Regions from separate parts of the Brucella sp. NBRC 12950 genome, predicted to be linked through region 4. Evidence: predicted binding sites of a transcription regulator. Region 4 holds the regulator's gene; each other region holds the start of a gene.

Region 1 (7,721 bases), on a different contig from region 4:
CATACCTGCAACGGCGGGCGCTACCGCATAAGGCCAGATCAGAAGGGTACGATAGAATGTCTTGCCGCGAATGACACGGTCGGCAGCGGTTGCAAGCAACAAGGCTGCGCCCATGGCAACAAAAGCGGTCAGAAGATTGAAGACAATCGTAACCTGAACGGAATGAAGATAATTCGAGTCGGCTAGCACATTGGTAAAATTGGCTAACCCAACGAATGTAGATTTGAGCCCGAATGCGTCTTCACGCATGAAGGACTGATAAATCGCCTGACTTGCTGGCCAGAAGAAGAAGATCACAGTCAATATGATCTGCGGTGCCAGCAGGACGTAGGGTAAGATTTTATTTGGAAACGTGACTTTCTGCACGGGGAGTTTCCTTGCGGATAGCAGTGCCGCCAAACCCTTGGGGCAGGCGGCACGCTTTAGTTCATCAGATTATTGAGCTGCAGCAATCGCTTCGTTCGCGCGTTTTACAGCGTTATCGAGAGCAGTCTTTGCATCCTGCTTGCCGCCGAGCATCGCTTCGAATTCTTCATTCAGAATATCACGAACTTGTGGCAGGTTAACGAGACGCACACCCTTGGAGTTTTCCGTTGGTGCCTTGCCCATCATCTGAAGGATTGGCGTTTCGCGACCCGGGTTCTTTTCATAGAAGTCCGAGTTCTTGGTTGCTTCATAGGCAGCCATGGTCACAGGCAGGTAGCCGGACTTTTCATGTAGCTTCTGCTGAATTTTGGTCTGCGAAAGGAAGTTGAAGAACTGCGCAATGCCTTTGTATTGGTCATCACTGAGACCAGCAAACACCCAGAGACTGGCGCCGCCCGGAATTGTGTTCTGTGGGCCATGGCCTTCATAATAAGGAAGCTGACCGATACCGTAGTTAAGGCCAGACTTAATAACGTCACCAAGGCCACCTGATGATTCCGTCAGGATTGCGCATTCTCCGGAGGTGAAAAGCTGCTTGGCTTCAGATGTACGACCGCCATAACGGAAGGTGCCATCCTTGGCGAGATCGGCGATTGCCTGGAAGTGCTCAACAAAAAGTGGCTCGTTGATCTTGAGTTCGACGTTGGTACCGCCGAGGCCGTTTTCATTGGTACCGTAGGAAACGTTGTTCCATGCAGCAAAATTCTCAGTCTGAATCCATGTGAGCCATGTCGAGGTGAAGCCGCAAGCAGATGCTCCGCTCGACTTGATCTTCTTAGCTGCTTCAAAAACTTCCGGCCAGGTCTTTGGCGGGTTGTTTTCGTCAAGACCTGCTTTTTTGAAAGCGTCCTTATTATAATAGAGGATCGGCGAAGACGAGTTGTATGGGAAAGACAGCATAGTGCCGTCTGGCTTTGAATAATAAGCAACAATTCCTGGCAAGTACTGCGACTTGTCGAACTTGAATCCACCCTTTTCGAGCACTTCTGCAGCAGGAACCATAGCGCCTTCGGCAGCCATCATGACACCGCTACCAGCGTCGAAAACCTGAATGATTGCTGGCGGTTGCTTGGAACGGAATGCAGCAATGCCTGCGTTCAACGTTTCAGGGTAGCTGCCCTTGTAAACAGGAACGATCTTATAATCGCTCTGGCTTTCATTGAACTCTTTTGTAAGCTCAATGATCATTTCGTTGTTGGCGCCAGTCATACCGTGCCACCAGCTTAGCTCCGTCTGAGCGAAAGCCTGTGAACCAATGGTGAGAGCAAGAGCGCCGGTGAGCGCTGAAGTCGTGATCAGACGGGTAAGCATATTTCCTCCTCGGAAATGAGGTTACGTAAACATCAAGAGCGAATTTACCGCTCAAGGTGCCGGAACCTGCATTATGGTTATTACACTTTTATGACCGCAATTGTGCTCGGGATCAACTTCTCACTCGCAATAATGGAATAAATTCGAAAATTTTAATCGTTAAAAGGAAAAAAAACGAAACAGAATCGATAAATATTGGGGAGAAGATGTGGATATCTAACCAAGCGATCTCTGACGAAAAGAAGTCAGTAGAGATATGTCGTTAGTCGCCTCACAAAACCGCCATTCATAGCGCCTCCAATTACATAAGCGATAATGCATTTAAGGCACTATTAAAAGTAACCCATAAAATTCAATATTCTCAGGGGCTTGCGCGGGAGAAAGAATCCGAATTATCTGCTGTCGGTTTTACGATGCTGCCGGAGTTTTCACTTAATCTTCAGGCAATCTACGCAAACGAACATGATAACATTCGCATACATGGAGCCGCTAACGGTTTCATGAACCGCCTGACGGAGTTTCCATGCCCATTCATGCTGACTGGAATGCAGCGTCTTTGTCTGCAAAAGTTTTTTCCAGAACTTGGAGCAGGAATGAACCCGGCGGTGTTATCATCGGATTTGACGCCCATGGCGTCAAGTTCGCCTATGCAGGTGGTTTGGAATGCCTGCCTTCCGGAATGCCTTTTACGGCCAATACGGTCGTCCGATATGCATCCATCACCAAGCATATCTTTTGCGCCATGGTGTTGCGTCAGGCTGATGTAATCAGTCTGAATGACAGGCTTGGCGATCACCTTCCAGAACTGCAAAGCCCACTGGCAGATGTTTCCGTCGGACGCGCACTTGATATGACATCAGGTCTACCCGATGTACGCGAAAGTCTGACTTTATTAGGCTTGTCGGTCTACACGCATACGGACGCGGACGGCCTTATCGACTTTCTGTCGTCGATGACGCGGCTGAACTTTAATGCTGGCAGTGAAATCTCTTATTCGAATACGGGATATAGGCTGGTTGAAGCGGCACTGGAGCGCAAAGGACTAAGTTTCAACGACTTTGTGAGATCTGAAATCAATGCGGTGCTGAACACTTCCCTTGAAGTGCCAGATGTCTGGGCCGACCCGGTCAAAGAGCTGGTCCCCGGCTTTTGGAATGACGGAGATAAATGGCAGGAAAGTTCAGCAGGTTTGCATCTCTCGGCGTCGGGCAACCTAGCGGGTAGTGGAATGGCTCTCACCAACTGGGCGCAAGCGCTCCTTAAGGGTGAAGGTGCATTTAGTGGGTTGCTTTCGACGCTTTCAGCTGAGCACTTTTTGAGCGACGGTCGTCCGACAGGCTATAGCCTTGGCCTGCGGTGGAACGAAATAAATGGCAAGCGCTTCGTCGGCCATGGAGGATCACATCCCGGCTATAAAAGTTATTTCCTCCTCGACCCCGCAGACAAAACAGGCATGATTGTTGTCTGTAATCGCGATGATGCAGATACATATAAAATTGCCCGCGACTGCATGGCTGAACTCAACGGGCTTTCGCTCCCTGAAATGGCGACAGCTATCCCTGATGGGTTATACGTCGCTGATTCAGGTCCAATCTGGCTTGAGATGCGCGGCGGCGTTGCCAATTATCTCGGTGCTGAAGATCGGCTCTACGATATAGGAGAGGGCTGGGCCTCTTCGTTATCGCCATCCTCGCCACTCAAATTGCGCTGGAACGGTGAGGTACTTCAAGGCGAAATCGGCCATGTGAAGCGAGACTTGCTTCCAGTTCAGGCGAGACCAGTCAGTAAAGAATTTGACGGTCACTGGAGCGCTCCGCTCTACGGTGCATCTTTCACCATCGCTAATGGCCATATCATAATGGGTATCGGACCTACGCGTCAGGTTATGCCGCTTGAAGATCTCGGTAATGGTAGAGCTTTGTTCACGTTGCGGGATGGTCCATGGAACAAGCGCATTTGCGTCCATTTGCTTGGCGGCAATAGCGTTGAATTGGTACTCAACCGCAGCCGTATGATTGAATATCAGCGTTGAAACAGCTTCCTTATGTTATTTTCGGGAAATTGATTCCGAAAATGATTTGAATGGAGTGTGCCAATGCTTGAACAGATGATCGATCAGGGTGCCGGTCGTGAGCTCGCCGATATCGTGTTGAAAGGTGGCCGCTTCTTCGATCTTGTAACCGGCGAACTGGTTGAAAGCGACGTTGCGATCAGCGGTGATCGTATTGTGGGAACGTTCGGTAGGTATCAAGGCAAGCAGGAAATTGATATTTCCGGTCGCATTGTTGTGCCGGGTTTTATCGATACGCATCTCCATATTGAATCGTCCAATGTGACACCGCATGAATTTGATCGTTGTGTGCTGCCACAGGGCGTCACAACGGTCATTTGCGACCCACATGAGATTGCCAATGTTCTCGGCGTAGAAGGCCTGCAATATTTCCTCGATAGCTCGCTGGAAACGATCATGGATATTCGGGTGCAGCTTTCAAGCTGTGTACCTGCGACGCATATGGAAACATCCGGTGCAGAACTGCTGATCGATGATCTTCTGCCTTTTGCCGATCATCCGAAGGTCATAGGCCTTGCTGAGTTCATGAATTTCCCCGGTGTGCTTTCAAAAGACCCTGAATGCATGGCAAAGCTCAAGGCTTTTCAGGGACGTCATATTGATGGTCATGCGCCGCTTCTGCGTGGGCTAGATTTGAATGGCTATATTGCTGCCGGTATTCGCACCGAGCATGAAGCGACCAGTGCCGAAGAAGCGCTGGAAAAGATGCGCAAGGGTATGCATGTGCTGGTGCGTGAAGGCTCGGTTTCCAAAGACCTGCATGCTTTGATGCCAATCATCACTGAAAGGCACTCGCAGTTTCTGGCGCTTTGCACGGATGACCGCAATCCTCTCGATATCGCTGATCAGGGCCATCTTGATTATCTCATCCGAACGGCTATCGCTGGAGGCGTAGAGCCGCTGGCGATTTATCGCGCGGCAAGTGTTTCGGCAGCGCGCGCTTTCGGGCTGTTTGATCGCGGACTTGTTGCGCCGGGGCAACGCGCCGATCTCGTGATCGTCGACAGTCTTGAAGGGTGCAATGCTGAAATCGTTCTGTCTGCGGGCAGGGTGGTTTCGGAAGAACTGTTCTCAACGCGTGGATCAGTTGCGGAAGTCGGGCGCAACAGCGTGAAAGCGCCTATCGTCAGTGCATCAAGCTTCAGATCACAATCCAACAGCGGCAAAACCCGTGCAATTGGTATTGTTCCGGGAAAGATCATCACGGAAAGCCTCGAGTTTGATCTTAAAGTTGGTCCGCAGGGCGTGGAACCTGATCTTGAGCGCGATGTGGTCAAAATCGCAGTTGTCGAGCGACATGGCAAGAATGGCAATATCGCCACCGGATTCGTGCATGGTTTTGGCCTGAAAGCCGGAGCCATCGCGTCGACGGTCAGCCACGACAGCCACAATATCTGTGTGGTCGGTGTTTCAGACGAGGACATTGCCGCTGCGGCCAACCGCTTGGGCGAAATCGAAGGCGGATTTGTCGTTATACGCGATGGCAAAGTGCTTGCGGAAATGCCTCTGCCTATTGCCGGACTGATGAGTGTTGAGCCTTACGAAGCCGTCCGAGAGCAACTACGTGCACTTCGCCATGCAGCTGAAGAGCTTGGTTCGGTATTGGAAGAACCGTTTCTGCAACTGGCCTTTGTTGCGTTGCCGGTTATTCCACATCTGAAGATCACGGATCGCGGACTAGTCGATGTCGATAAATTTGAATTTGTTGGCAACTGAGCAGGCTGACATTATCGTCATATTTGCATTAATCTGATTTGCTAACGCACTGGCATAAATCGGATTTTTGACCATGCAGTTTTTGAATACCTTTGATTTTTATCCATTCCTCGACACGGCAGTGAGCTTCACCGCCGCGTTCATCTTTGGCACGATGATCGGTGCAGAACGTCAATATCGCCAGAGAACTGCGGGCTTGCGTACCAACGCGCTTGTCGCGCTGGGGGCAGCTGCTTTCGTTGACCTAGCTGCGCGTCTTGCAGGCAGTGCCGAGGCGTTGCGTGTTATCGCTTATGTCGTTTCTGGCGTAGGTTTCCTAGGCGCTGGCGTCATAATGAAAGAGGGCATGAACGTCCGTGGGCTGAACACAGCTGCAACGCTCTGGTGCTCAGCAGCTGTTGGTGCCTGCGCAGGCACAGATATGCTGGCGGAAGCTGCACTTCTGACCCTATACGTTTTGCTGGGAAATACGTTGTTGCGACCGCTCGTCAATCTCATTAACCGCATTCCAATTGATGAGCAGGCGTTGGAGCAGACCTATGAGGTGCGCCTGATTGCGTCTCATCAGGTCATGGAAGAAATGCGCGAATTGCTAGTCGAGAAACTGGACGAGGCGAAATACCCGGTCGGAGATGTCGAAATCACGGATCGCAACGCCGAGACTGTCGAAATTTTGGCAACCCTCGTCAGCACATCGATTGCCCCGGAGGAAATCGACGCTGTTACGCATTTTATGGAGAAACAACCCGGTGTCTTTTATGCAGGTTGGGAAGGCAGTTCGAAGGATTGATTATCGATCAATTCGCGTCGACAGAATGATAGAAGACATGGTGCGTTCGACACCTTCGAGCGCACCAATCTTATCGAGAACAATATCGAGTTCCTGAATCGACGGCGCTTCGACTACAACAATCATATCAAAATGACCGCTGACCGAGTGAAGCGTTCTGACGGCCATGATACTGCGAAGTGCTGTTTCAACCTTCGGCGCGAACTTCGGAAGCGCTGTCACCAGCACATGTGCACGCACCAGATCACGTTCAAATTCAGGAGCGATTCGAACGGTATAGCCTTCGATTACACCGCGCTTCTCCAGCTTTTCCAGCCTGCTTTGTACGGTCGTGCGCGACACGCCGAGCCTTCTTGCAAGGTCAGCGGTTGAGGCGCGGGCGTTCTCACGCAGCAGAGCTATAAGTGTCAGGTCAGCATTTGTCGTCATAATGCATATTAGATACGTCATATCGCACAAACAAACAACGTGAAATCGTCGGTTTGCATGCTTCTTTTCGCCGAAATTTATGAGATTCTTTATCTATCGAAATTGCATTACCCAAACAGACTTATAAGGGAAAAGACATGAAAGAGATCGTTGTTGTAGGCGCGGGCAAAATTGGCGCGACCATTGCCGATCTTCTCGCTTCGACGGGTGATTATGCTGTGACAGTTGTTGACCGTTCGCAGACACAGCTCGACGCGCTGGACACTGGTGCGGAAGTCAAGACACAGGCTCTCGACATTGCAGATGCTAAGGCTCTTGAAGCCGTTCTCACCGGCAAATTTGCAGTTCTGAGTGCTGCTCCATTCCAGCTCACCACGCTGATCGCAGAAGCTGCAGCCAAGACGGGCGTGCATTACCTCGATCTCACCGAAGACGTCGCCAGCACCAAGCGCGTCATGGAATTGGCACAAGATGCAAAGACTGCATTCATTCCACAGTGTGGTTTGGCTCCAGGCTTCATCTCGATAGTTGCTTACGATCTCGCAAAGCGTTTTGACACGCTGGAAAACGTGCGTATGCGCGTTGGCGCTTTGCCAGAGTTTCCATCAAATGCTCTAAACTACAACCTGACTTGGAGCACAGATGGTCTGATCAACGAATATATCGAGCCATGTGAAGCCATCGTAAACGGCAAACTGACCAAGGTTCCAGCTCTTGAAGAGCGCGAAGAATTCTCACTCGACGGCGTAACCTATGAAGCATTCAACACTTCGGGTGGTCTCGGCACGCTTTGCGATACCCTGGAAGGCAAAGTTCGCACGCTCAACTACCGCACGATCCGTTATCCAGGTCACGTAGCGCTGATGAAGGCGCTGCTTAACGATCTTGGCCTGCGTCATCGTCGCGAAGTGCTCAAAGACATCTTTGAAAACGCTCTGCCAAGCACGCTTCAGGACGTTATCGTTATTTTCGTAACTG
Region 2 (7,721 bases), on a different contig from region 4:
AGCGGAGCAAATAGTTGCAGCGAAATAGCTTTATAAGAGACACATTTCGTTCTCTGGGCTTTCTGAGCCGTTTGCCATTGCCTCAAAACTGGCTGACCACAACTGACGATAGCATGGGCGATTCGCTCCGGAAAAGCTTGCGCGCGTTTCCTTTGGCTGGCGCTGTTCTTGGCCTTTTGGCAGGTATCGCCCTTCTGGTTTCAGATCATCTCGGCCTGCCTTCGGTTGTTTCGGGCCTAATCGCCGTTGGCGCACTGGCCGCCATGACCGGCGCACTGCACGAAGACGGGCTGGGTGATACAGCGGACGGCTTTTTTGGCTCATCCAACCCAGAACGTCGCCTCGACATCATGAAGGACTCACGCATTGGGACCTTTGCAGCACTGACACTCATCATCTGGACAGGCCTCAAGGTGGCACTGCTGGCCGCTATCATTGATCGCGCAGGTCCGTGCTATGCAGCACTTGCGCTTATCGGTGCAGAAGCTGCAAGCCGCGCTGCTATGCTATCGCTCTGGTATGGGCTGCCATCCGCACGCCCCGGTGGGCTCGCCGATAACCTTGGGCAACCAAGCTGGGAAACCCTCGTCTGCGCCTGTTCGCTGGGACTTGGCATCCTTATTGTGACGGCTATTCCGGTCGCCGGTCTTGCAGGTTTTATCAAAGCACTGCTCTTCAGCATTGTATTGATCTTCGGCTTTGCAAAGCTCTGCACTGCAAAAATTGGCGGGCAAACAGGTGATACACTGGGTGCCGCTCAACAGATTGGCGTTGCTGCAGTGCTGCTTGGCCTTGTCAGCGCACTTTGAGGAAACCACATTCATTTCATGAACACGGCAACAATCGAATCGCCATGTATTCTGGTATGCGTAATCGACAGTCGGACAGGATTCTGTCTTGGCTGCGCCCGCACACTCGATGAAATTGCCGAGTGGTCCTCCATGGGCCAAGACGAACGGCGAGCAATCATGGCGCTTTTACCGACGCGACATGAAAGACTGGAAAAGAAGGAAGGCTGATGGGGCGTTTGTTCTGGATTGTGATTGCAGCCATTGCAGTCGTTATTTTGCTACTGATGGCCAATAATGACAGCGGCACAACGCTTGGCATTGCCAATGACGCCTTCGGTCAAGCCGCCTATATGGGCATATGGGGCGTTGTGCTTGCAGCTGGTCTGCTCGGCTCCGGTATCAAACTTACCGATTTCGTGCGCAACATGGCTGTTTGGGCTGTCATTATTCTCGGTCTCGTTGCAGCCTATCAATATCGCTATGAGCTTCAGGATGTTGGAAGTCGCATAACTGCTGGCCTTATTCCAGGCAGCCCGATTTCTGGTCGTGCATCTGATGGATCACTGACAGTCACACTGGCAAAATCGGCTAACGGACATTTTGAAGTCAATGGCCGCGTCAACGATGCCCGCGTGCATTTCCTTGTCGATACGGGAGCATCATCAGTGGTGCTTTCCAAGGAAGATGCCGAGCGAGCAGGTATCGACACATCGTCCCTTGCCTATAATGTGCCGATCAATACGGCTAACGGCAGAGCGACTGCAGCCAGCATCACAATCGCGACCCTACAGATCGGCGACATTCAGCGGCACAATATTCGTGCGATGGTGACACAGGAAGGTTTAATGACCGGCAGCCTGCTCGGCATGAACTTCCTTCAGACCCTTGGTGGTTTCAGCGTTCGCGGCGACCAGCTGATTATGATGGATTAGAGCGCGTTTCGATCTGAATGAATCAAATCAGCGCTCTAATCAGGCTGCTTCGTTGCACGCTTCGATGACGGACGCATAAGCCTGACGCAACACATCGCTGTTTGCACCGGGCTTGGTCGCATCGGTCGATAATATTTGGCGCCAACGACGTGCACCGGGTTGCCCCATGAACAGGCCAACCATATGGCGACCGATATGCGAAAGTCTGCCTCCATCGGCAATATGCCGGTCGACATATTCGCACATGGCTTCAATAACATCGGCGATGTCTTTCGGCTTTTCGGCGCTACCATAGATGAGCTGGTCAACGTCAGCCAGAAGCGCCGGATTATGATAAGCGGCACGCCCCAACATGACGCCATCTACATGGTTGAGATGCAAAGCAGCCTCTTCCAGCGTGCCTATACCGCCATTGATGCCCACAAACGGCGTGTTGAGGCGCTGCTTGAGGCGATAAACACGGTCATAATCAAGTGGCGGAATATCGCGGTTTTCTTTCGGTGACAGGCCTTTCAGCCATGCTTTGCGGGCATGAACCCAAAGCGCATCTGCGCCCGCTTGAAGCACCTGATCTGCAACGGCATCAAGTGCAGCTTCTGGATCCTGGTCATCAACGCCAATCCGGCACTTCACCGTGACCGGCACAGAAACAACCTCTTTCATCGCCGCAACGCAACGCGCAACGACATCAGGTGTCTGCATCAGGCACGCGCCGAACGTTCCCGATTGAACGCGATCAGATGGACATCCGACGTTCAGATTGATTTCGTCATAACCGAAACCTTCGCCGATGCGTGCCGCTTCCTGCAATTTTACGGGATCAGAGCCACCGAGCTGCAAAGCAATAGGATGCTCGGTATTGTCAAACCCCATGAGACGGTCGCGCGGGCCGTGGATCGCGGCGTCAGCCACAACCATTTCCGTATAAAGCAGCGCATGTTTGGAAAACAGGCGATGAAAATAGCGACAATGCCTGTCAGACCAGTCGAGCATTGGCGCGACCGAAAACCGATAATCCGGATAGTTGCGATTTTTATCTGTTATTTCAGTCATTTAAACAACAATCCTGAGAAAGCGATTCACGCCGCTATTCGTTCTCGTCTTTTAGAGGTGGTGTCAGGTGGCGCAAAAAGCCACAAAGATGGCAAATGATCAAGTTTTGTCGCCAGATCCAGCACTCTCAATATAGGTGGCGCATCCGATTTTTCATACTCACGCCATGACAAACGCGATTCATCCGTTGAATACTGTGACTTTGCTCGCATTTCCGCATTATGATCTCTGGCGAACAAACCCACCCGATTCTTGGCCCACAATTGGCATGAAATTCCGAGGACCTTATTTTGACCGATCTGTCCCCCTTCGATAAGCCGTTCGACGCCTTTCTGTTTGATATGGACGGCACTGTGCTTAGCTCTATTGCTGCAACCGAGCGCGTCTGGGGCCAATGGGCCATCCGTCATGGCATTGATCCGGTAACATTTGTTCCAACAATTCATGGCGTGCGTGCGGTCGATACTGTCCGTCGGCTCGGCTTGCCGCATCTTGATCCAGATACGGAAGCTAAAATCCTGCTTGATGCGGAAATGGCAGATCTTGATGGCATCGTCGCGATTGAAGGCGTGCTAGACTTCCTGAACTCACTACCCGAAGACCGCTGGGCAATCGTAACCTCTGCGCCAATCGAGCTGGCTCGCCGTCGCCTTCAGGCTGCTGGCCTTCCAATGCCAAAAACAATCGTCTCCGCGGAAGATGTTCAGCGCGGAAAGCCAAGCCCTGAATGCTTCCAGCTGGGCGCAAAGCGGCTTGGCTTCGATCCGCACAATTGTCTTGTGTTTGAAGATGCGCCTGCGGGCATTGTTGCCGGCGAAACTGCTGGCGCACGCGTCGTTGTTGTGACTGCCACACATCCGCATTCACCAGAAACATCGCATAAGAGCATCAACAGCTATAAAGAGTTGAAGCTGTCAGTAGATGCTGAAACAGGAATACTTTCGCTGGCAGACGCCACTATTTGATATGATGAGAATGACGCTTTAAGAGCGACCTTTGTGCGCCCAACAGGGCGCACGGCTCTCTAGAGCATTTCCTGTTTTGATTGAGCTATTGGAAATGCTCTACCCATTTGTATTTAAGCGCATCTTGTTCCGAAAGCCGCTTCGAACTTTTCGAAATGCGCTCTAGATCACGCGCCGTCCTTCACGCCAAACAGTACGGATGATCGGCACATGCTCGGCAATCTGCACACGCACCAGATCGCCACGCTTACCAATAGCAATTTCGCCTCGGTCCTGAAGACCAACGGCCTTCGCGGGGTTGCTTGAAACGAATTTGATTGCTTGTGGGAGCGTGATTGCATCCATCACGTCAGCCATGAAAAACGCCGATTGCATCATGCTTGCCGGAATATAATCCGAAGAAATGATGTCGAGATGACCCGCTTCGGCCAGTTCTCGCGCCGAAACATTGCCGGAATGCGAACCGCCACGCACCACGTTTGGCGCGCCCATCAGAACAGACATCCCGGATTCTTTCGATGCCTTTGCGGCCAGATGCGTGGTCGGAAACTCGGCCACGCGAATGCCCTGCTCCGTTGCTTCTGCAACATGATCCACTGTTGCATCGTCATGGCTGGCAAGGACAATGCCACGTTCCGTGCAGGCATTGGCAATTGCTTTGCGCGTCGATGCCGAATATTGCTGCGATTGCCCCATGCGCTTTTCGCAATAGCGAATGAACTCTTCTTCCGAGACCTTGAGCTTGCTCATATAGTAAGATTTGTAGGTCTCGATATCCGTGAACTGGCGTTGTCCGGGTGCATGATCCATCAGCGACACAAGCTTGACCAGTGGGTGAACGCCAAAGCGCTCGAATGCGCTCAAACAATCAGGCGCTGAAACCTCGCAGCGCAAATGCAGAAAATGATCCGCACGCAAGCGCCCCGCTTCCCGACCTTCAGCAATTGCCGAAGATAGCTTGCGCATATCATCGATACCCGTCTGCGCTTCCTGATCAAAGCCGATCCGTAATGCATCGAACACGGTCGTAATACCGGAAGCCGCAATCTGCGCATCGTGGGCCTGAACTGCTGCAATCGGATTCCAACGCACCTTCGGGCGCGGTGCATAATGGCCTTCCAAATGGTCAGTGTGCAATTCTACCAGACCGGGTGTCAGATAATCGCCTTCCATATCTTCGCCAGATACGGACGAACCAGACGTGATGTCGACAATAATGCCATCAACGATTTTAACGGTGCCGCTGATAACTTCATCAGGCAACACGACATTTGCATTTTTAAGAACTGTTTCCGTCGTCATTCCTCAAGGCCTCCCCACGGCCCGCGAAGACCGTTTCGACACCTTATTACCACCCGTCAGCGGATGCAGCGAATGAATCTCGAACGGTGCACCTTTTTCTGGTTCAACGAACAAAGCCAGATTGGCTACCTCGACCTGATCCTCTAGCACGGGTGCAAAAAAATCGTCGAGCGTGCGCTCCACCTGTGAGCGCTGCTTCTCCTCCACCGGACCGGTGAGCGTCATGTGAAAGCGGAACTCGTCGAACACATAAGGATAGCCCCAACGGTCAAGATTCTGCCGCTGCGCTTCGCTCAGACGCTCTGGACGGCGTTTGGCGATTTCCGCGTCACGCAAAGGCGCACGAAAACGATCAAATGACACTACGATATCATTGGCGAGCTGATTGAGCTCTGCAACCGGTTCTTCAGGCACCAGCGCAAAGAACGGGCCAATGCCCTGCAGTTTCAAGCGCGGGATCACAAACGGTGCGCTTGATGACGCAAAATACATCAGCGCCGAAAGCAGATCGCTCTCCTGATATGCTTCATCCAGCCGGAAAGGCGCTTTCAGCGTCCCATGAAAACCATAACGACGCGGCTCTTCTGTCAATGCTGCGACATCTTCTGCGGCAAGAGTGCGAATCGCCGGAACCTTTACCGCCTCACCGCTAAACGCGCTGCGCCCAAGCCAGTTTGCAGCCACTTTAAGAAGCGCATCGCCCGACGGCGGCGTGAAATAAATCGCGTAACGCATAGTGATTCCTCTTTTGGCGCGATGCTTACACGCGGAATGTGGCAAGTCGATAAAGGGTAGATGACATCGGGATTTTACATCACGGCAAATTGGTATAGGCCTACGTCCGGTTAAAAATGAGGAGATGACTATGGGTGGTTTTGCGTCGATCGGTGAGTGCATGATCGAGCTTTCAGGCAATGATGGCGATCAATGGCGCATGGGATATGCCGGCGACACGCTGAATACGGCCTGGTACATGCGCGCTCTGACCGAGCAATCATACCCCGTGGACTATGTCAGTGCCTTCGGAGAGGACGATTTCTCGCAGAAGCAACGGGCATTCCTTGCTTCCAATGGCATTGGCATTGCGCAAAGCCCGGTCATTCAGGGTGTACACCCTGGACTTTATGCGATCACGCTCAATGGTGCGGAGCGCTCATTTACCTATTGGCGTAGCGATGCCGCTGCAAAGCGCCTTGCAAGCGACCGTCAGGCGCTGAAGGCCAGCCTTGCCGGGCGCGATATGATTTATTTCTCCGGCATTTCGGTAGCAATTGTGTTTCCAGAACATCGGGAAACGCTTTTTGAAACCCTGCGCGAATGCCGCGCGGAAGGCGCGCTTATTGCTTTTGACCCCAATTTCCGCCACCAGCTTTGGCCGGATGGGGAAGAAGCGAAAAAGATCATCAGCGAAGCAATGAAGATCGCGGATATTGCCCTGCCGACCTTCCCCGACGAACAGGCACTATTTGGCGACGAAACCGCTCAAGCCTGCGCTGATCGGTTGATCGGATTGGGTGTGAAGGAAATCGTGGTCAAAGACGGCACCGAACCTGCGCTCATCATTGCCGATGGCAGACAAACGCTTGTTCCTTCTGTGAAAGCCAATGCCGTTGATACGACAGGCGCTGGCGACAGCTTTAACGGCGGTTATCTTGCTGCACGCCTCGAAGGCCTGTCACCTGTCGATGCTGCCCACAAAGCCCACGCAGTTGCGGCTCGGGTCGTTGAAATCCGCGGCGCGCTTGCTCCCATGGAAACAGCGCGCGCCGCTTATTCAGCGTGATTTAATCCCGCGAAAAAGTGAAATGGCTTGTCTGGGCGTAAACTTCGCCCGGACGGAGAATTGCCTGCGGCACGTATGGATATTCGAGAGAACCGGGCCAGACCTGCGGCTCAAGGCAAAAACCTGCATGTTTGCCGTAAGGCTTTCCGGTCAGACCAATGCAATCATTCGCCATCGTATTGCCCGCGTAGAACTGAACGCCAGGTTCTGTCGTCTCGATATCAAGCCTAATCCCTGAGCGAGCTCCTTTAACGGAAGCGCATGGCCGCAACGGGCCGCGCGCAGCCGTCATGCAGAAATTGCTGTCGTACTCGACCTGTTTGCCGTCCTCTTCGAAACGGATAGGGCGGAAATCCCGGAAATCATAAGCCGTTCCTTTGACCGGCAAAACACGCCCATCAGGAATCAGTGCCTCATCGACCGGCATATAGGCATCAGCCTCAATCTTGAGATGGTGATCTAGAATATCGCCTTCGCCGCCGTCGTCGAGGTTGAAATAGCTATGGTGCAAGAGATTGCAGACTGTTGGCTTATCGGTCACTGCTTCCAAACGCACAATCAATGTGCCTTTTGCGTTGAGCATATAAGTGCAGCTCACGTTGAGATTACCCGGAAAACCCATCTCGCCATCGGCCGCAAGCGTCGCAAGTGTCACGAAATCAGCACCTGAGCCGGTGATTTTCCAGACACGATTTCCGAGACCTTTGCTGCCACCATGCAGATTGTGGATTCCCTGAAAATTCGGCTCTACCTCATAGACCTTTCCGTCGAGCACAAAGCGCGCATTGCGGATGCGGTTGGAAAAACGGCCGGCAATCGAGCCTAAATGGGGCGAATGCGCCGGGTAGTCCGCAAAGTCACGATAACCTATGACCAAAGGGGCATCATGCCCTTG
Region 3 (7,721 bases), on a different contig from region 4:
CTTCATTATCTGGCTTAATGACGCAAAGACTGCACAGGATACCAATCTTTCGCTGATGCGTCGTTTGCAGTGGATCGATATTCCGATTTCCTATCGCAATGGCCGTCGCGCACTGATCAGCCTTGAAAAAGGTGTTCCGGGCGAGAAAGTCTTCAACGACGTCCTGGGCGCAAGCTAAACGAGACGAAATTAAAAAAAGGCCGCTTTGAGCGGCCTTTTCGTTTTAGCGATATACGCTTGATTATTTCTTTTCAGAGAAAGCCTTGATCGCTTTGGCTACTTCGTTTGCTGCGGTTTCAGCAGTATCGAAGCCGCCGAGTTCAACAGACTTGCGGCCTTCAGGCAGCTGCTTGTAGACGCGGAAGAAAGCTTCAAGGCGCTGCTGCTCGATCTTTGGCAAATCGGCAATTTCCTTGATGTTGTCATAGGTCGGGTCGATCTTCGAGGTAGGGACAGCGACGATCTTATCGTCGGTCTCGCCGCCATCGATCATCTTGAGAACGCCGATTGGGCGAACCTTGATGATTGCGCCTGGAACAATTGGTTCGCGGGTGTAGACGAGCGCGTCGAGCGGATCGCCGTCGCCTGCCAGCGTGCTGGTGATCGAGCCGTAGTTGGCCGGATAGACGACTGGCATCGACTGATAGCGATCCACAATGATGTGGCCGGTCTTGTCATTGATTTCGTATTTGGTGAAGCTGCCCTGTGGGATTTCAATGGCAGTGAAGAATTCTTTTCCGTCCTGCTCTTTCTGAGGATAGTCCAGATAAGAGACATATTCAGACGCAGATACAGCAGTGGCAGCAGTAAGAGCGAGCGTTGCAGCAAGCAGGAGCTTTTTCATTGGGAGACCTTCAGGCTTCGGTGAAACACGTCACGTTGCCTAAAGCCATTCCATTACAGTTATTTGACGGTTTTTTATCGGTTGGATGACAGGTTGCATTGAATGATGCTTAGGCGGTTCGAAACCCGATCCTGTATGAAAATCAGACTTTGTTTTTCTTGATACATTTCAAAAGCAAACTGCCGCAAAACGGTTTCCCACTTTGCGGCAGTAGAAGGGTCTGAAAATTATCAGTTTCAGGCGTGAGCTTCCTCGACATGGTTCAACGCCTTCTGCTGTTTGAAAGCTGCAGCCTTGACGGCAGCCTGTACTTTTTCAAAGGCACGCACTTCGATCTGGCGCACGCGTTCACGGCTGATGCCAAACTCGCCGGAAAGATCTTCCAGCGTCATTGGGTCTTCCGAAAGGCGGCGGGCTTCAAAGATGCGACGTTCACGTTCGTTGAGCGTGTCCATGGCCTGTTCAAGCAGCGAGCGGCGGCTTTCCAGTTCGTCCTGCTCGATCAGAACCTGTTCCTGGCTGCTGCTATCGTCAACGAGCCAATCCTGCCATTCGCCCGATTCACCTTCGCTTGCGCGCAGTGGCGCATTGAGCGAAGCGTCACCCGACAGACGGCGGTTCATGGACACCACTTCGTCTTCGCTAACCTTCAGCTTGGTCGCAATCTGCTTGACCTGATCGGGGTTGAGATCGCCATCGTCCAGCGCCTGAATCTTGCTCTTCATCTTGCGCAGATTGAAAAACAGGCGCTTCTGGTTGGCAGTCGTACCCATCTTCACAAGGCTCCACGAACGCAGGATATATTCCTGGATCGAAGCCTTGATCCACCACATCGCATATGTGGCCAGGCGGAAGCCGCGTTCCGGCTCGAAGCGCTTGACTGCCTGCATGAGACCGACATTGCCTTCGGAGATGACTTCGCCAATTGGCAAGCCATAACCGCGATAGCCCATTGCAATCTTCGCGACGAGGCGAAGATGGCTGGTCACCAGCTTGTGTGCGGCTTTCGGATCAGTGTGCTCGTGATAGCGCTTCGCCAGCATGTATTCTTCCTGCGGCTGAAGCATTGGAAAGCGGCGAATTTCTTCCAGATAACGGGTTAGGCCACCGTCACCGGATGTGATGCTTGGGAGATTAACCTGGGCCATAGAGCACCCTCCTTTATAATTTCAGGCTCCCTTTTGGCGAACCTGTCACGCTGGCTGCCTCCTGCACTTCCATCGTGAGCTTACATATATAGGTATGATTTTGGCGAAAACACGATCCTTAACCTCATGAAACAATGTGTCACTAGAATGTGAACAGTTGCCCAAGCTTAAAGGGCTGCACCAAATGGGCTGCAACCTTTCAAGATACCGTGTTTCCGCCCTGAAAATGCAATTTTTACAGGTCGTTTCATGCAGTGTGAAACTGCTAGATTTATCAGTATTATATAGAGTGCTGGCGGAAATTTTCCAGAAGCTGCTCCATATCTTCGGGTACATCCGCTTCAAAACGCATGATTTCTTCCGTTGTCGGATGGGTGAATGCCAGCAAAAAGGCATGTAGCGCCTGACGATGGAAACCCTGCACCGCGTTTTTCAGTGGCTCAGGCAGCTTGTTTGCCTTGGTCTTGTATGCGCTGCCATAATCCATGTCGCCGACGAGAGGATGGCCGATATGAGCCATGTGGACGCGGATCTGGTGGGTGCGTCCGGTCTCAAGGCGGCATTCGACGAGCGAGGCCAAGGCTGTCGCATCTTCGCGCGGGGCGAATTTTTCAATCGTCGAATAGTGTGTGATGGCATGGCGGGCATCTTCACGTTCTTCGTTGACGACTGCCTGTTTGGTGCGGTCGCGATGCGAGCGGCCAAGATGGGCGTCGATATAGCCCTGCGGACGCTCGGTCATGCCCCAGACAAGCGCGAGGTAGGCGCGTTCCAGATCGCCGGTACGGCCATGATCTGCAAACTGCTCGCTTAAATGCCGATGGGAATGGTCGTTCTTGGCAACGACCATGACGCCACTGGTATCCTTGTCGAGCCGGTGAACGATGCCCGGACGACGGATTCCTCCGATGCCGGACAAGCTATCGCCACAATGATATATGAGGGCATTGACGAGCGTTCCCGTCCAGTTGCCGTTGCCCGGATGGACAACCAGGCCTGCGGGCTTGTTGATGACGATGAGATCATCGTCCTCATAGAGAATATCCAGCGGGATGTTTTCGCCTTGCGGGTCGGCAGGTTCAGGCTCTGGCAGCACGACGGTAATCTTCATACCTTCGCGCAGCTTTTGCTTTGCGCCGCTGGCAGGGACATCATCGATGGTCACATGGCCATCAGCAATCAGGGACTGGACGCGACTGCGGGAGAGTTCCGGCCCCAATGCTGCGGCCAGCCACTGGTCTAATCTTTTGCCTGCAGCATCGAGGTCGGCAATTAGTTCTTTCAATTGTCTCTTCCCTTCGTTATCACGCGCCCACGCGGGTGCATGAACCGGAGTCATTTAATGCAGGATCCACACTATCCCCGATATCAGAATCAGCAGGATTCCGGATATCAGGACTATCAGCAGGGCTATTATCCGGAAGAGCAACAGCCGGAACCCCCGCTTGATCCAGCGATGGAGAAAGTCCGTCGCAAGATGATCCGTCTGCTTGCGGTTTCCATCGGTGTTATGTTGATTGGTCTTATGGCTGTGCTTGTCGCAGTTGTCTACAAGATCAATCGTGCTCCGGACGCAACAGAGACCGAAGCTGCCCGTTCCGACATTCCAGGACAGGCTGCAATTGCACCCCCTCAGCCGGAACCAGTCAAGTTGATCGAATCGCAGATCGAACTTGCACCGGGCACACGCTTGTTGTCGCAGAGCCTTTCTGGTCAGCAGCTTTCGCTGGAAACATTGCTGCCGGATGGCGGCACGGAAATTATCGTTTACGACTATCGCGAATCTCGCATCGTTGGCCGTATTAAACTCGGCAATGTCGAGTAATCGATGAGATTGAGGGCGGCAGCGATGCCGCCTTTTTCAATTTTAGCATATTATTGTGCTCTTGATTGCACTCGGGCCTTTTCAGGCTTATATCGGCAGTAGCTTTTGCTCCGCGCCCATCGTCTAGCGGTTAGGACGGCGCCCTCTCACGGCGCAAACAGGGGTTCGATTCCCCTTGGGCGTACCAGTCATTTCAACAACCTCAATCAAATCGATCGACTTGCAAATTGATATGACGTCAATTTGTGGCAAACATGCACGCGCACTTTTTGAGATGCCTGATGTCTCTAGCATTCCATCTCAACGTCGCTTAATGAAATAAGTAACTGATAATGTTTGCGACAAATCTACTCCCGATTAAAGACAGGTCGACACAAGTCGAACCGCTAGAATACTGAGAGTGAAAAAATGCGTCTTACGAAATACGCCTTTATCTTAAGCGCCGCTTTGGGAATTTACGCACCCTTGCAGGTTCCGGCACTGGCTCAGGCCGGGTTCGACTGTGGTAAAGCTTCGAGCGCAACGGAAAAAGCAATTTGCTCCAAGCCGGATATTGCCGAAGCGGATCGCGCGATGTCGCTGGCCTATTCTGCACTGCTTGAAAGATCCAGCCCGGCCTTGAAGACAGCGCTTCGCAACGATCAGGCCGCCTTTATCAAGACCCGGTCTGAAGCATTTGAAAGCAATCTGTCCAATCTGGACAACAGACTGACCGGCTTGCATGACCGTACAGAGATGCGCGCGGAGTTCCTGAACTGGGTGTCGGTTGTCGACAACACTTCGCTTGAAGGCAAATGGAGCAATGCCTGGGGCGTCATTAATGTCGAGAAGGACCAATCCGGCAAGCTCACCGTGAGCCTTGATGTTGCCGATCAGGCAAACGGCACCTGGGTATGCAGCTTCAGTGGTGCGCTTGAGCAGAAATCAGCCAGTGAGGCTGAATTCAAAGGTGACGGTGGCCCTCTGGTGTTGCGTCTCGACGGGGCTACGCTCAATGTTCCGACACCGTTTTGCGATGAGACAACATCAGGTGGCTTTGGCACTGCGGCTGGCACGTATTTCCGGATGGGTGCCCCTTAGCCGCTTATATTGCCGGCGTGCCGTTATGTTTGTTCTGCTCAGGAACTTAATCGAGGAACTGGCCGGGCATGAACCAATCGAAATCTGTCAGAAAGCGGAATTGGTGCTTCTCGGCGATCATATCCCTGATTTTTGGGGCCGTGACGGCATTCATTTTCTATTACATCGTCTTCTTCGGCGTGGGTAGCGACGGCTACCTCGTCATTTTCTGTGTTTATACGGCGCCGGTAGGGATCCTTTTTGGTCTTTGGGGCCTGTTTTACTGGCGCAGCTCTGTTGCTTTCCTAGGGCTGGTTCTGAGCCTTTCGCCCCTCGTCTATCTGTGATTACACGATGAAAAGGGTTCCTCAGCAGGCGTGATCGATAAATGGTCTGGGGAGATGTTCCAATGCCAGTTGCGAAAATTTGCAACTGGCGCTCGGGAGGTGCATAATCGCGCTATGAGTGAATCGCACAAAAAACCCGATTATGAGTATGAGCTACGGCAGGCTGGGGTCCGAATTACACGGCCACGCCGCATCATTCTCAATATTTTGACCGAAACGGAAGACCATCCGGATGCGCTTGAGATTTTTCGGCGCGCGGTCGAGATCGATACCAGCATTTCGCTTTCGACTGTCTATCGGACAATGAAGCTGCTGGAAGAGCGCGGCGCAATTCATCGTCATGCTTTTGCTGGCGGGCCGTCGCGCTTTGAACAGGCGAGCGGCGCCCATCATGACCATATCATCGATATGGACAGTGGCGAGGTCGTCGAATTTCGCTCTGACAAGATCGAAAAACTGCAGGAAGAAATCGCCCGCACGCTCGGTTATGAGATCGTTCATCACCGTCTCGAACTTTATTGTAAAAAAATAAAATCCTAACGGAACTAAAATCGCTCATCGGCGTTTTGCATATGAAGACCACAACCCGCCCCGCAAGTGGTCTTCATCGCCCGCTTCAATCTCCCCGTATGAAGTGGGCAGCGAGAATGCCGCGCAGACGCCCCCGTTTATGCAGCTGGCGTTCCGCATATTCAAAGAAAAGCCGTTGTGGTGAGGACCATAACGGCTTTTCTTTTATCCAGCTTTAGAGCGCCATGCGCCCTCTCGGGCGCATAAAGGTCTCTCTAACACTCTAAATTTACAGCATAATTCCTTAAACTGATTCAAGTTTAAGGAATTATGCTGTAGAGCGCGTTTCACCCTTTCCGGGATGCGCGTTAATGCAAAAACTCCACGAGTATGACTCATGGAGTTTTGTTCAAGCTCAAGTGGCAACTGAACTTGTTCCAGGCGTGATACGTCAGCATCTTGAGCCGCCTTGGTATAATTGATGTTTAAAATATGCAGCTCAGGAATCGAACTGTTCGGCTGGCACTGTCAGAGAATAGACGGCACCTGCGCCATCGACGCGGTAATCTGCCTTGCCGCCGACTGCTGCTGGCACGATCCGTTGCAGGACTGCACTGCCAAAGCGCGGGTCATGATTATAAACCTCTGGCATGGCCGGATTGGTTTCTTCCCAATGGATGACGAGTTCTTCATCGCCTTTTTCGGAGCGGTGGATTTTTGCAGAAATCACCACGCGACCGTAAGGGATAGAGAGGCCGCCAAAAGAGGTCGCATTGATAATCAGTTCATGTAACGCCAAGCCGACATGCAAAGCCGCGCCCGGGAAGAGATAGGGATTATCACTTTCGACAGTCAGGCGGTCATCATTGATGTCGATATATTTCTCGATCTGCGAATGAACGAGGTCGAGAAACAACGCTCCGTGCCAATTGGAATCCGTCACCAGGTCCTGTGAATAGGAGAGGGACTGTATGCGGCCGCGAAACTTGAGAAGGAAATCATCAACAGAATCGGTGAAGCGAGCAGTCTGGCTCGCAATGCTTTGCACGATGGCGAGCAGATTCTTGGAGCGGTGACTGACTTCGCGGAGCAGTGTTTTTAACACCTGCTCACGGCGTTTCATTTCGCTGATCTCAAGTGCGGTCGTAACAAGACCGAGCACATTGCCCTCAGAATCACGATCGCAGTCGATGTGAAATTCTATCCAGCGCAGCTTGTCGCCGTCGTTGATGGCGAGCTCGACATTCTGTGCGGTTCCACTTTCCAACGCTGTGCGTTTGGCGTGATCGAGCCGGGACATGGAGGTTGAGAAAATGAAATCGCAATCCTGACCGCCAACTCTCCATTTTTCCTGCCAGTAGGATGGAATATTTTCACCCCAGGCATAGAAAAGGTCGGGCGTCTGATACAGAACGCAAACATTGCTGTTACGGACAGCTCTCAGCAGTGCGCGCAAACGTGAAGCATCGGGCTCTGTGTCTTTGAGGGATTGGTGTGATGCTGCCATGAATGCCTCAACTGCCGCCCGTTTTAGAATCAAAATTGACTGGTGACTTATAAAAGCTGGTACTGGAAAAATGAACGACACTCGGCATTGTGTTAGGAAGGATGCTGACTGTCATAGGGCTCAAAGGTTTTGATTTGTTATGAAAACCAATAATCGCGCCGTTGTTTGAGGCCATACAACGGCGCGATGGTTCTTTGGGCTTATGGAAGGCGATATAGCGCCCCCCGCCTGTAAGCAGATTTCTGTCTATTACGCCTTGCGAATAGCCGATGCGATCAGAGATACGACCAACAGGGCAAGGAATACGAAGAACAGAATCTGAGCGATACCTGCTGAAGCACCGGCGATACCACCGAAGCCCAGAGCACCTGCTACCAGAGCTACGACGAGAAAAACGAGAGCGTAATAAAGCATTTTGAATCTCCTCTTCACTGATTGAAAGAGAAACGTTCGATCTATGCTTTTGGTTCCTCGAAATAGA
Region 4 (7,721 bases):
TTCCGCTTCGCCTGCAACCAGTCGCGCCAGCACAAAGCCACATGCCTTGCCGGGCTTACCCTCGGGCCGCGCAACAAAGCCGAACACCGAATCCTGCGCAATCAGCGAGCGGAAATCGTCCGAGCTCCAGCCATGATGAAAAGCCAGCGCGTGAATACGTTGGATTTCGCCGCTGTCCTGTGCGCCAAGCGGCTCAATTGAAACAGGTCTGCGGCCAAAGCGTCCAAGCACAAAGCTCATCATGACGCTATTCCCCGCCTGCCTTGCGCGGCAGTGCAAAACCCGTCTGCGGCTTCACATCAGGGCCACGCATATAAAGCGGCTTAGGGGCCTCACCCGGCTCGTGCAAGGCTGCGAGCTTTGCATAAGTGCCGATGTGTGCTGTCGGCTCACCGCGCGCAACACTGAAAGAACCTGCTAGAGTTTCATTGAGCGCAGCGGCAGCCGAACCCGACAGAATCGTGTCGGAAGATTGCTGTTGAATAAGCGCCAGCGCTTCCTCACGCGCCAGCACCATCGGGCCAGTTATGGCCACCCCGTCAGCACCAAAGGCCTGCGCATAAATCTCACCACGATGCGCTTCAAGCAAAACCAGAACCGGCTGTCCTGGATGGCTTATTGCAACTTCAGACGCGAGTGCATCAAACGCGCTTACGCCAAGTGCCGGGCGATCAAGTGCGAGTGCAAAACCGCGTGCGGCCGACACACCAATCCTCACGCCGGTAAAGGAACCAGGACCGACATTGACAGCTACACGATCAAGTTCGGTCATAGAAATTCCGGATTGCGTCATTGCCTGCCCAATATAGTCCATCAGGACTTCAGCATGTCCCTTGCCGATATTCTCGCTGATTTCAGCAAGAACTGTATTTGTGCCGGAATCATAGACTGCGGCAGCACACCAGGAAGAGGCGGTATCGAGGGCGAGTATCTTCATGTGCCATCGGGTAAATCAGAAATCGTCCTGCGACAAGCGAAACACATAAAACCGGCTAAATTTGCAGCTGTTTTCAGGAACAAAACTTTGTGCGGAACGTTTTTATGCTGGATGCGGGGCGGATACCATTTACCGTATCCCAAGACCGGCCTTTTATTGAGATCTGGCGAGACCGGTTTTTTTAGAGAAACAAATCTGTTTTTCATCGGTGATATCCCAATCACCGAAAACAAGCCGGATCGCGCAAAGGATATGAGGATAAAATGTCCAAGAAGTCGATGCATGCAACCCGCAACGATCTTCCCTCCAATACAAAGACCACGATGATCGCGCTGCTGAATGAAAATCTGGCCGCGACAATCGACCTTGCCCTCATCACCAAGCAGGCTCACTGGAACCTCAAGGGACCGCAATTTATCGCCGTGCATGAATTGCTCGACACGTTCCGCACTGACCTCGACGAGCATGTCGATACCATCGCCGAACGTGCCGTACAGCTTGGCGGAACCGCCTATGGTACGACACAGGTTGTCGCGAAAGACTCCAAGCTTGAGGCTTATCCGACCGACATTTACGCTGTTCATGATCATCTGGCAGCGCTGATCGAACGCTATGGCGATGTTGCAAATCTCGTACGCCAGTCGATCAAAGATGCAGATGAAGCAGGTGACGACACCACGGCGGATATTTTCACCGCCGCCTCGCGCAGCCTCGACAAGTCGCTGTGGTTCCTAGAAGCCCACGTTCAGGAAAAGAACTGATTTTGGTGTTCTGAGAATACGAATAAGGCCGGGAAATTTCCCGGCCTTATTTTTATCAGTTGGCCCATTCGCCGCCACGCATGACAGGCTCTCTGCTGCCATCTGCATTAACCCCATCGACATCAATCTTGTCGGAACCGATCATCCAGTCAATGTGAATGAGGCTTGAATTACCACCCTGTGCTGCAATCTGTTCAGGTGTAAGCTTTGCACCATCGATAAAGCATTTCGAATAGCACTGGCCGAGCGCGATGTGGCTCGCAGCATTTTCATCAAACAGCGTATTATAGAACAGAAGCCCGCTCTGCGAAATTGGCGAGGAGTGCGGAACCAGCGCCACTTCACCCAGACGACGTGCGCCTTCGTCCGTATCCAGTACCTTGTTGAGTACTTCTTCGCCACGGCTTGCCTTGGCTTCGACAATGCGTCCACCTTCAAAGCGCACGGAAATATTGTCGATCAGTGTGCCCTGATGCGACAGCGGCTTGGTACTCGATACATGCCCCTCGACGCGCAGCGCATGTGGTGTGGTGAATACTTCCTCGGTCGGGATATTCGGGTTGCAGGTTATGCCGTTCTTGGCCGTCGATGCGCCGCCATGCCATTCATGGCCATCGGCAAGACCGACCGTCAGGTCTGTGCCCGGTCCCTTAAAATGCAGCGCGCTGTAGGCTTTGCCGTTGAGGAAACGCGTGCGGGTGCGCAATGCTGCATTGTGCGCGGCCCATGCACCGACCGGATCGTCCACATCAACGCGGGAAGCAGCAAATATAGCATCGGCCAGCTTGCGGGTCGCAACGTCTTCTGCGTCATCTGGGAACATCAGCTTCGCCCATTCCGGGTTCGGGTAGGAAACGATATTCCAGTTGATGTCGAAACCTGCGATTTTTTCGAGCGCTGGCTGATAGGCCTTGGAGTTGGCGCGATTGGCGCGCGAAACCTTTGACGCATCCTGCGAGGACAACAGCATCGGATTATCAGCGGCGATGGCGAGACGTGCTGCGCCATTGGCATAGGCCTTGGCCATGCCTTCATAAAGCCAGCCAGCCGCACGATCAAAGCTCTCATCCGATGCATTTTCATAACGCGCCAGCGCAATTGCATCATCGGAGAAGAATGGCGTTACGACGCCTGCACCAGCCTTATAGGCGTGTTTCGCGATCAAACGCACCAGCGGCAGCGCAACGACAGGTGCGGTGATGACAAGGTCCTGACCTTCGCGCAATTGCAGCCCGACGCGCACAGCGACTTCGGCCAGACGTTCGAGTTTTACCGGATCGATGACGGGAGCGTTATTGTCATGTGCCATATGGCTGCAAGCCTCGTGTTTGAAAGAATCAGCGGCAGTTTAGAGCGCTTTTCAATCTGATTGCACCAGATAAGCGCCCCAATCTCTTTTTGGCGCACATCGTGTCTGAAAACTGCGCCGCACTTTTCAGGATGCGCTGGGCAAGATGACTTAATTTCACCACGCTTTTTCTCGCCACTGCGCTATATTTAGATCGCGGTCGATAGAAACTTTTACTCAATGAGAGCAACGGCTATGAAGAAAAGCGTGCTTATTATCCTTGGTCTGGCGGGCTTGGTTGCAGGCTGTCAAACTATGACACCCGAACAGCGCCGCGCAGCAGACGAACAGACCTGCCGCAGCTATGGTTTCAAACAAAAATCCGATGCGTTTTCCAACTGCCTGTTGCAGCTTGATCTTGACCGCCGTGCGGATCGTCGTGCCTGGCAGAACAAACCTGATTTCTATGATATGCCCATGGTTATCTATCAGCCTGTTTATCGACCCGTACCAGTGCAGGCAAAATAATAAAAAAGCGCCCTTTCGGGCGCTTTTTTGTGCTTAAGTCAGCTTTTAAAGTGGTAATTCCGGTCGTTCCTGCGACAGAAGCATCGCGCCGATTGCATCGACATGCTTCTTATCGGCGGTATAGCCGAGAGATACATTTTCCGCAGCCGGAGCCGTTTCATCGAATGTCGGCTGATAGCTTGCCACCTGTGTCATAACCGGCTTTTCCGCTGGTTTGACAGGCAGAGCAGCCAAACGATCACCACGAGCCTGTGGGCCGACGCCGCCATTCTGCTGGGTTTCTGTCGTCTTCGCTGCTTCAGCCAATGCAACCTGCACTGTTGGCTGTGCCTGCGGAACAGTCGCATCCTGCTGATCGGTTACGTTGTAGAACGGACCTTCAGGCATGGATGGTGCCTGTGGAGTAGAAGCATAGGCCAGATTGTACGGGGTCTGTGGAACCGGATTTTCCAGTTCGCCATCGCGACCACGCTTTTCGTAGAAGGAGTTTCCGCCAGCAACCAGCACGTAATGCATGTTGCGGTAAGGGAACTTCAAGCCAGCCGTGTGGAAGAACATCGAGTTCTTCAGCGATGGATGACGCTTGCCCTTAAGAACAGCATCGGCTGTTGCCTGAACGTCAGGCATAGCCTTTGAATTCATCTTGCGTGTCAGAACGCCGGGCGCAAACTGGTTCTTCTGACCAACAACGCCGCAGATCGTATCCGGATAGCTACCCGAAGCGAGACGGTTCATCACAACCGTACCAACGGCCATCAGACCATCGGGGCTTGAACGGTTGGATTCGAAGAACATCGCACGTTCGAGGCATTCGCGGTCTTTGGCGGTGTATGTGAAAGTCTTGACGCCATTGACTGTCTTGACGTGGCTAGCCGCCGCCGTCTTTTCGGTTTTGGTTTTGGTCGTACCACTGGTCGTCGTGCAACCCGTCACCAAAAATGGCGCAACCAGCAGCCCTAGAATAACGGGCAATTTCCATTTCGAAGCGCGCGTCAACGGCTCAGTCTCATAGTTAGGACCCTTAACTGATCCAACCTGGCCTCCGCCCCGCAAAAGGCGTTTGAAACCTGGCTGTGGTGCCACCGCATAAAACTATGCAGCAGATTTGAACTAACAGAGCAGCCTTTGCACATCCTTCTAAGATGCCCGGCGCTCCAGCCAAATAGAACGAAAATCATAAAATAAACGTTCTGCTGTCACTCATTGCATTCAAGGTTTTAGAATTTTTAGGCCAAAAAAAGGCGAATGGTCAAATTCCAAAAGTCATGACACCTCCAAAACAGAGGCAGATTGAACCCGAATCCAGAGCTTAATTTTCCCCACAAACCCCTTAAATTTATTAACAAATCCTTAACGTGATTTAGCAAATCTTATAAGTTATTGATTTAACGCGATTCAATTTGCTGAAATACAGGCCACATCACTGCCTTATTTCGCCGATGTTTCAAGATTTTACGCAAGCGTCTTTTTAAGCTTTTTCGATGCTGCTTTTGACCTCGATTTCGCCGGCTCTTCAACTTTGTCACGATCATTGTAACATCGTGTGATACTGGCCGTTTTGGCACGTTGTGGATATTGAATTCCGAATCGGAAGGTTGGAACTGAGTCGTAACGTTCTTGCCGAATATGCAAAACGGCCCGTCGCATTTTCAGCAACGAGCCGCTTGTATAGGGTTCTGCAAATCGAGATTTGGTTATCCGAATGAGTATCCAGCACCGCGTACCGTGCGGATAGGATCAAGCGCGCGACCAACATTAATTGCCTTGCGAAGACGTCCGACATGCACGTCGACTGTTCTATCATCGACATAAATGTCTGGCCCCCAGACGCCATCAAGCAACTGGCTGCGCGAGAAGACACGGCCCGGCGACATCATGAAATATTCGAGCAGGCGGAATTCTGTCGGTCCGAGACGGACTTCCTTTTCCTTGCGATAGACGCGATGCTGCTGGCGGTCGAGAACAAGATCGCCGACTTTCAGCACATGCGACAGGACACTCGGATTGGCGCGACGGAGCATGGCTTTGACGCGAGCCAGCAATTCCGGTGTCGAAAAAGGTTTGACGACATAATCATCGGCACCCACGCTCAGGCCACGAACGCGTTCGCTTTCTTCACCGCGTGCGGTCAACATGATGATCGGCAGGCGCTCTGTTTCCGGCCACTGGCGCAGACGGCGGCACAGCTCGATCCCGGAAACACCAGGGAGCATCCAGTCCAGAATAAGAAGATCCGGCACATTTTCACGAAGTGCGATTTCGGCTTCATCGCCGCGCAGCATCGCGTCAACCTGATACCCCTCGGCTTCGAGGTTATAACGCAGGAGTACACTCAGGGCTTCTTCGTCTTCAACCACAGCAATCTTGGGTGCCTGTGACATCCAGTATTTCCTATCCAAAATTTAGAGCGCCTGTGATCCGACTAAATTGGATCATGCTCTAAGCACTTGTTTTTATCGCATATACTTCCCAAAATCGCTTCGCACTTTTTGGGATGCGCTTGAGGCAGCGGAAGATACAAGCCCCCGATCGACCGCGTGCCGTCGCGTTTTTCATATTCATGCAGGCATCTGGACCGCACGAATGCGGTGCCAGATGTTCTTAGGATTTACGCGCCTCGTCCACGACGATACCGTGGCTCAGGTCTTCTTTTGGGCGCTCCGCAGGCATTTGCAGACCGGTCACGATGTAATAGACCGTCTCAGCAATGTTGGTTGCGTGATCGCCAATGCGCTCGATGTTCTTTGCGCAAAACAGAAGATGCGTGCAGGCGGAAATGTTGCGCGGATCTTCCATCATGTAGGTCAACAACTCGCGGAACAGCGAAGTGTACATCGAGTCAATTTCGTCATCGCGGTCGCGAACGACGTTGATCTGCTGTACCGAGCGCGTTGCATAGGCATCGAGCACGTCTTTGAGTTGGGTGAGTGCCAGCTCAGCCAAGGTTTCAAGGCCGCGATAGAGCTTGACCGGCTGGCGCGATTCCGAAACCGCAGCAACGCGCTTAGCAATATTTTTGCCAAGATCGCCAACGCGCTCCAGATCGGCAGAGATACGGATCGAGCCGATGATTTCACGCAGATCGACAGCCATTGGCTGGCGCTTGGCGATAATCATTACGGCCTTATCATCAATCTCGCGCTCACTTGCATCGAGGATGAGATCGTCGGAGATAACACGCTGGGCAAGTGCATTGTCGGCATTGACAATCGCTGCAACGGACTGCTCGACCATGCGCTCTGCATGACCGCCCATCTCGGCGATCTTATGCGTGAGGAACTGCAGTTCTTCGTCGTAAGCGCTAACAGTATGCTGAGACGCCATAATAGACCTCAATGTAAATTGCGGGGAAGCCAAACAGCTTTGTTATCAAACCAGCCGCCGCTCCCGTTCCAATTAATTAGCCAAAGCGACCGGTGATGTAGTCCTGCGTGCGCTTTTCGGTCGGTGCCGTGAACATCACGTCCGTATCACCCACTTCCACCAGATTGCCCAGATGGAACATGGCAGTACGCTGCGAAACGCGTGCGGCCTGCTGCATGGAGTGTGTAACGATGACGATGGTGTAGTTCTGGCGCAGTTCGTCGATCAGCTCTTCAACCTTGGCGGTCGCGATCGGATCGAGTGCCGAGCAAGGCTCATCCATCAGGATCACTTCGGGACTGACGGCAATAGCGCGCGCGATGCACAGACGCTGCTGCTGACCACCGGAAAGACCGGTGCCGGCATCATGCAGACGATCCTTGACCTCTTCAAAGAGGCTGGCCTTCTGCAAGCTGGTGACAACGATTTCTTCGAGATCGGTCTTGTTGCGGGCAAGGCCGTGAATACGTGGGCCATAGGCGACGTTTTCAAAGATCGACTTCGGAAATGGATTTGGCTTCTGGAACACCATGCCAACGCGAGCGCGCAATTCAACAACGTCGATCTTCGGATCGTAGATGTCTTCGTTGTCGAGCGTGATCTTGCCCGCGATGCGGCAACCTTCGATGGTGTCGTTCATGCGGTTAAGCGAACGCAGGAAGGTAGACTTGCCGCAACCCGAAGGACCGATCAGCGCTGTGACCATCTTTTCCGGAACTTCCAGATCGACTTCGAACAGAGCCTGCTTCTCGCCATAAAACACGCAGACCTTGTCACCGCGCATCTTAACGGAGGGGGCGTTGGTGTTCATCTTTTCTCCTACGGCTTTTTCGAGAGATCGTTC

The links. Region 4 encodes PhoB, which activates phosphate uptake and scavenging genes when phosphate is short. Its sites were predicted from a motif close to TGTCATNNANCTGTCAT; they were not measured.
Region 1: the regulator PhoB is predicted to act here: its motif matches at 1,817-1,833, upstream of ugpB (sn-glycerol-3-phosphate ABC transporter substrate-binding protein UgpB).
Region 2: the regulator PhoB is predicted to act here: its motif matches at 5,828-5,844, upstream of QSJ70_RS10135 (DUF1045 domain-containing protein).
Region 3: the regulator PhoB is predicted to act here: its motif matches at 897-913, upstream of QSJ70_RS19890 (inorganic diphosphatase).

Annotation. Positions count from the first base shown of each region.
Region 1 covers NZ_BSQC01000002.1:436,550-444,270, forward strand. The annotation lists gene ugpA (sn-glycerol-3-phosphate ABC transporter permease UgpA) at 1-366, opposite strand, end outside; gene ugpB (sn-glycerol-3-phosphate ABC transporter substrate-binding protein UgpB) at 436-1,737, opposite strand; gene QSJ70_RS04960 (serine hydrolase domain-containing protein) at 2,261-3,769, shown strand; gene ade (adenine deaminase) at 3,833-5,524, shown strand; gene QSJ70_RS04970 (MgtC/SapB family protein) at 5,598-6,314, shown strand; gene QSJ70_RS04975 (Lrp/AsnC family transcriptional regulator) at 6,315-6,743, opposite strand; gene QSJ70_RS04980 (saccharopine dehydrogenase family protein) at 6,881-7,721, shown strand, end outside.
Region 2 covers NZ_BSQC01000005.1:125,825-133,545, forward strand. The annotation lists gene QSJ70_RS10105 (adenosylcobinamide-GDP ribazoletransferase) at 15-809, shown strand; gene QSJ70_RS10110 (DUF1289 domain-containing protein) at 828-1,019, shown strand; gene QSJ70_RS10115 (TIGR02281 family clan AA aspartic protease) at 1,019-1,723, shown strand; gene dusA (tRNA dihydrouridine(20/20a) synthase DusA) at 1,763-2,776, opposite strand; gene QSJ70_RS10125 (HAD family hydrolase) at 3,067-3,741, shown strand; gene QSJ70_RS10130 (alpha-D-ribose 1-methylphosphonate 5-triphosphate diphosphatase) at 3,904-5,043, opposite strand; gene QSJ70_RS10135 (DUF1045 domain-containing protein) at 5,047-5,778, opposite strand; gene QSJ70_RS10140 (sugar kinase) at 5,909-6,826, shown strand; gene QSJ70_RS10145 (aldose epimerase family protein) at 6,828-7,721, opposite strand, start outside.
Region 3 covers NZ_BSQC01000012.1:178,033-185,753, forward strand. The annotation lists gene QSJ70_RS19885 (transcriptional regulator) at 1-178, shown strand, start outside; gene QSJ70_RS19890 (inorganic diphosphatase) at 242-844, opposite strand; gene rpoH (RNA polymerase sigma factor RpoH) at 1,081-1,992, opposite strand; gene QSJ70_RS19900 (RluA family pseudouridine synthase) at 2,273-3,331, opposite strand; gene QSJ70_RS19905 (hypothetical protein) at 3,335-3,817, shown strand; tRNA gene QSJ70_RS19910 (tRNA-Glu) at 3,930-4,004, shown strand; gene QSJ70_RS19915 (lysozyme inhibitor LprI family protein) at 4,226-4,897, shown strand; gene QSJ70_RS19920 (hypothetical protein) at 4,966-5,223, shown strand; gene QSJ70_RS19925 (ferric uptake regulation protein) at 5,338-5,763, shown strand; gene QSJ70_RS19930 (sensor histidine kinase) at 6,233-7,240, opposite strand; gene QSJ70_RS19935 (DUF1328 domain-containing protein) at 7,490-7,654, opposite strand.
Region 4 covers NZ_BSQC01000004.1:167,945-175,665, forward strand. The annotation lists gene rimI (ribosomal protein S18-alanine N-acetyltransferase) at 1-243, opposite strand, end outside; gene tsaB (tRNA (adenosine(37)-N6)-threonylcarbamoyltransferase complex dimerization subunit type 1 TsaB) at 248-937, opposite strand; gene dps (DNA starvation/stationary phase protection protein Dps) at 1,201-1,698, shown strand; gene QSJ70_RS08180 (aminopeptidase) at 1,754-3,007, opposite strand; gene QSJ70_RS08185 (hypothetical protein) at 3,242-3,514, shown strand; gene QSJ70_RS08190 (cell wall hydrolase) at 3,560-4,510, opposite strand; gene phoB (phosphate regulon transcriptional regulator PhoB) at 5,209-5,895, opposite strand; gene phoU (phosphate signaling complex protein PhoU) at 6,116-6,838, opposite strand; gene pstB (phosphate ABC transporter ATP-binding protein PstB) at 6,915-7,688, opposite strand.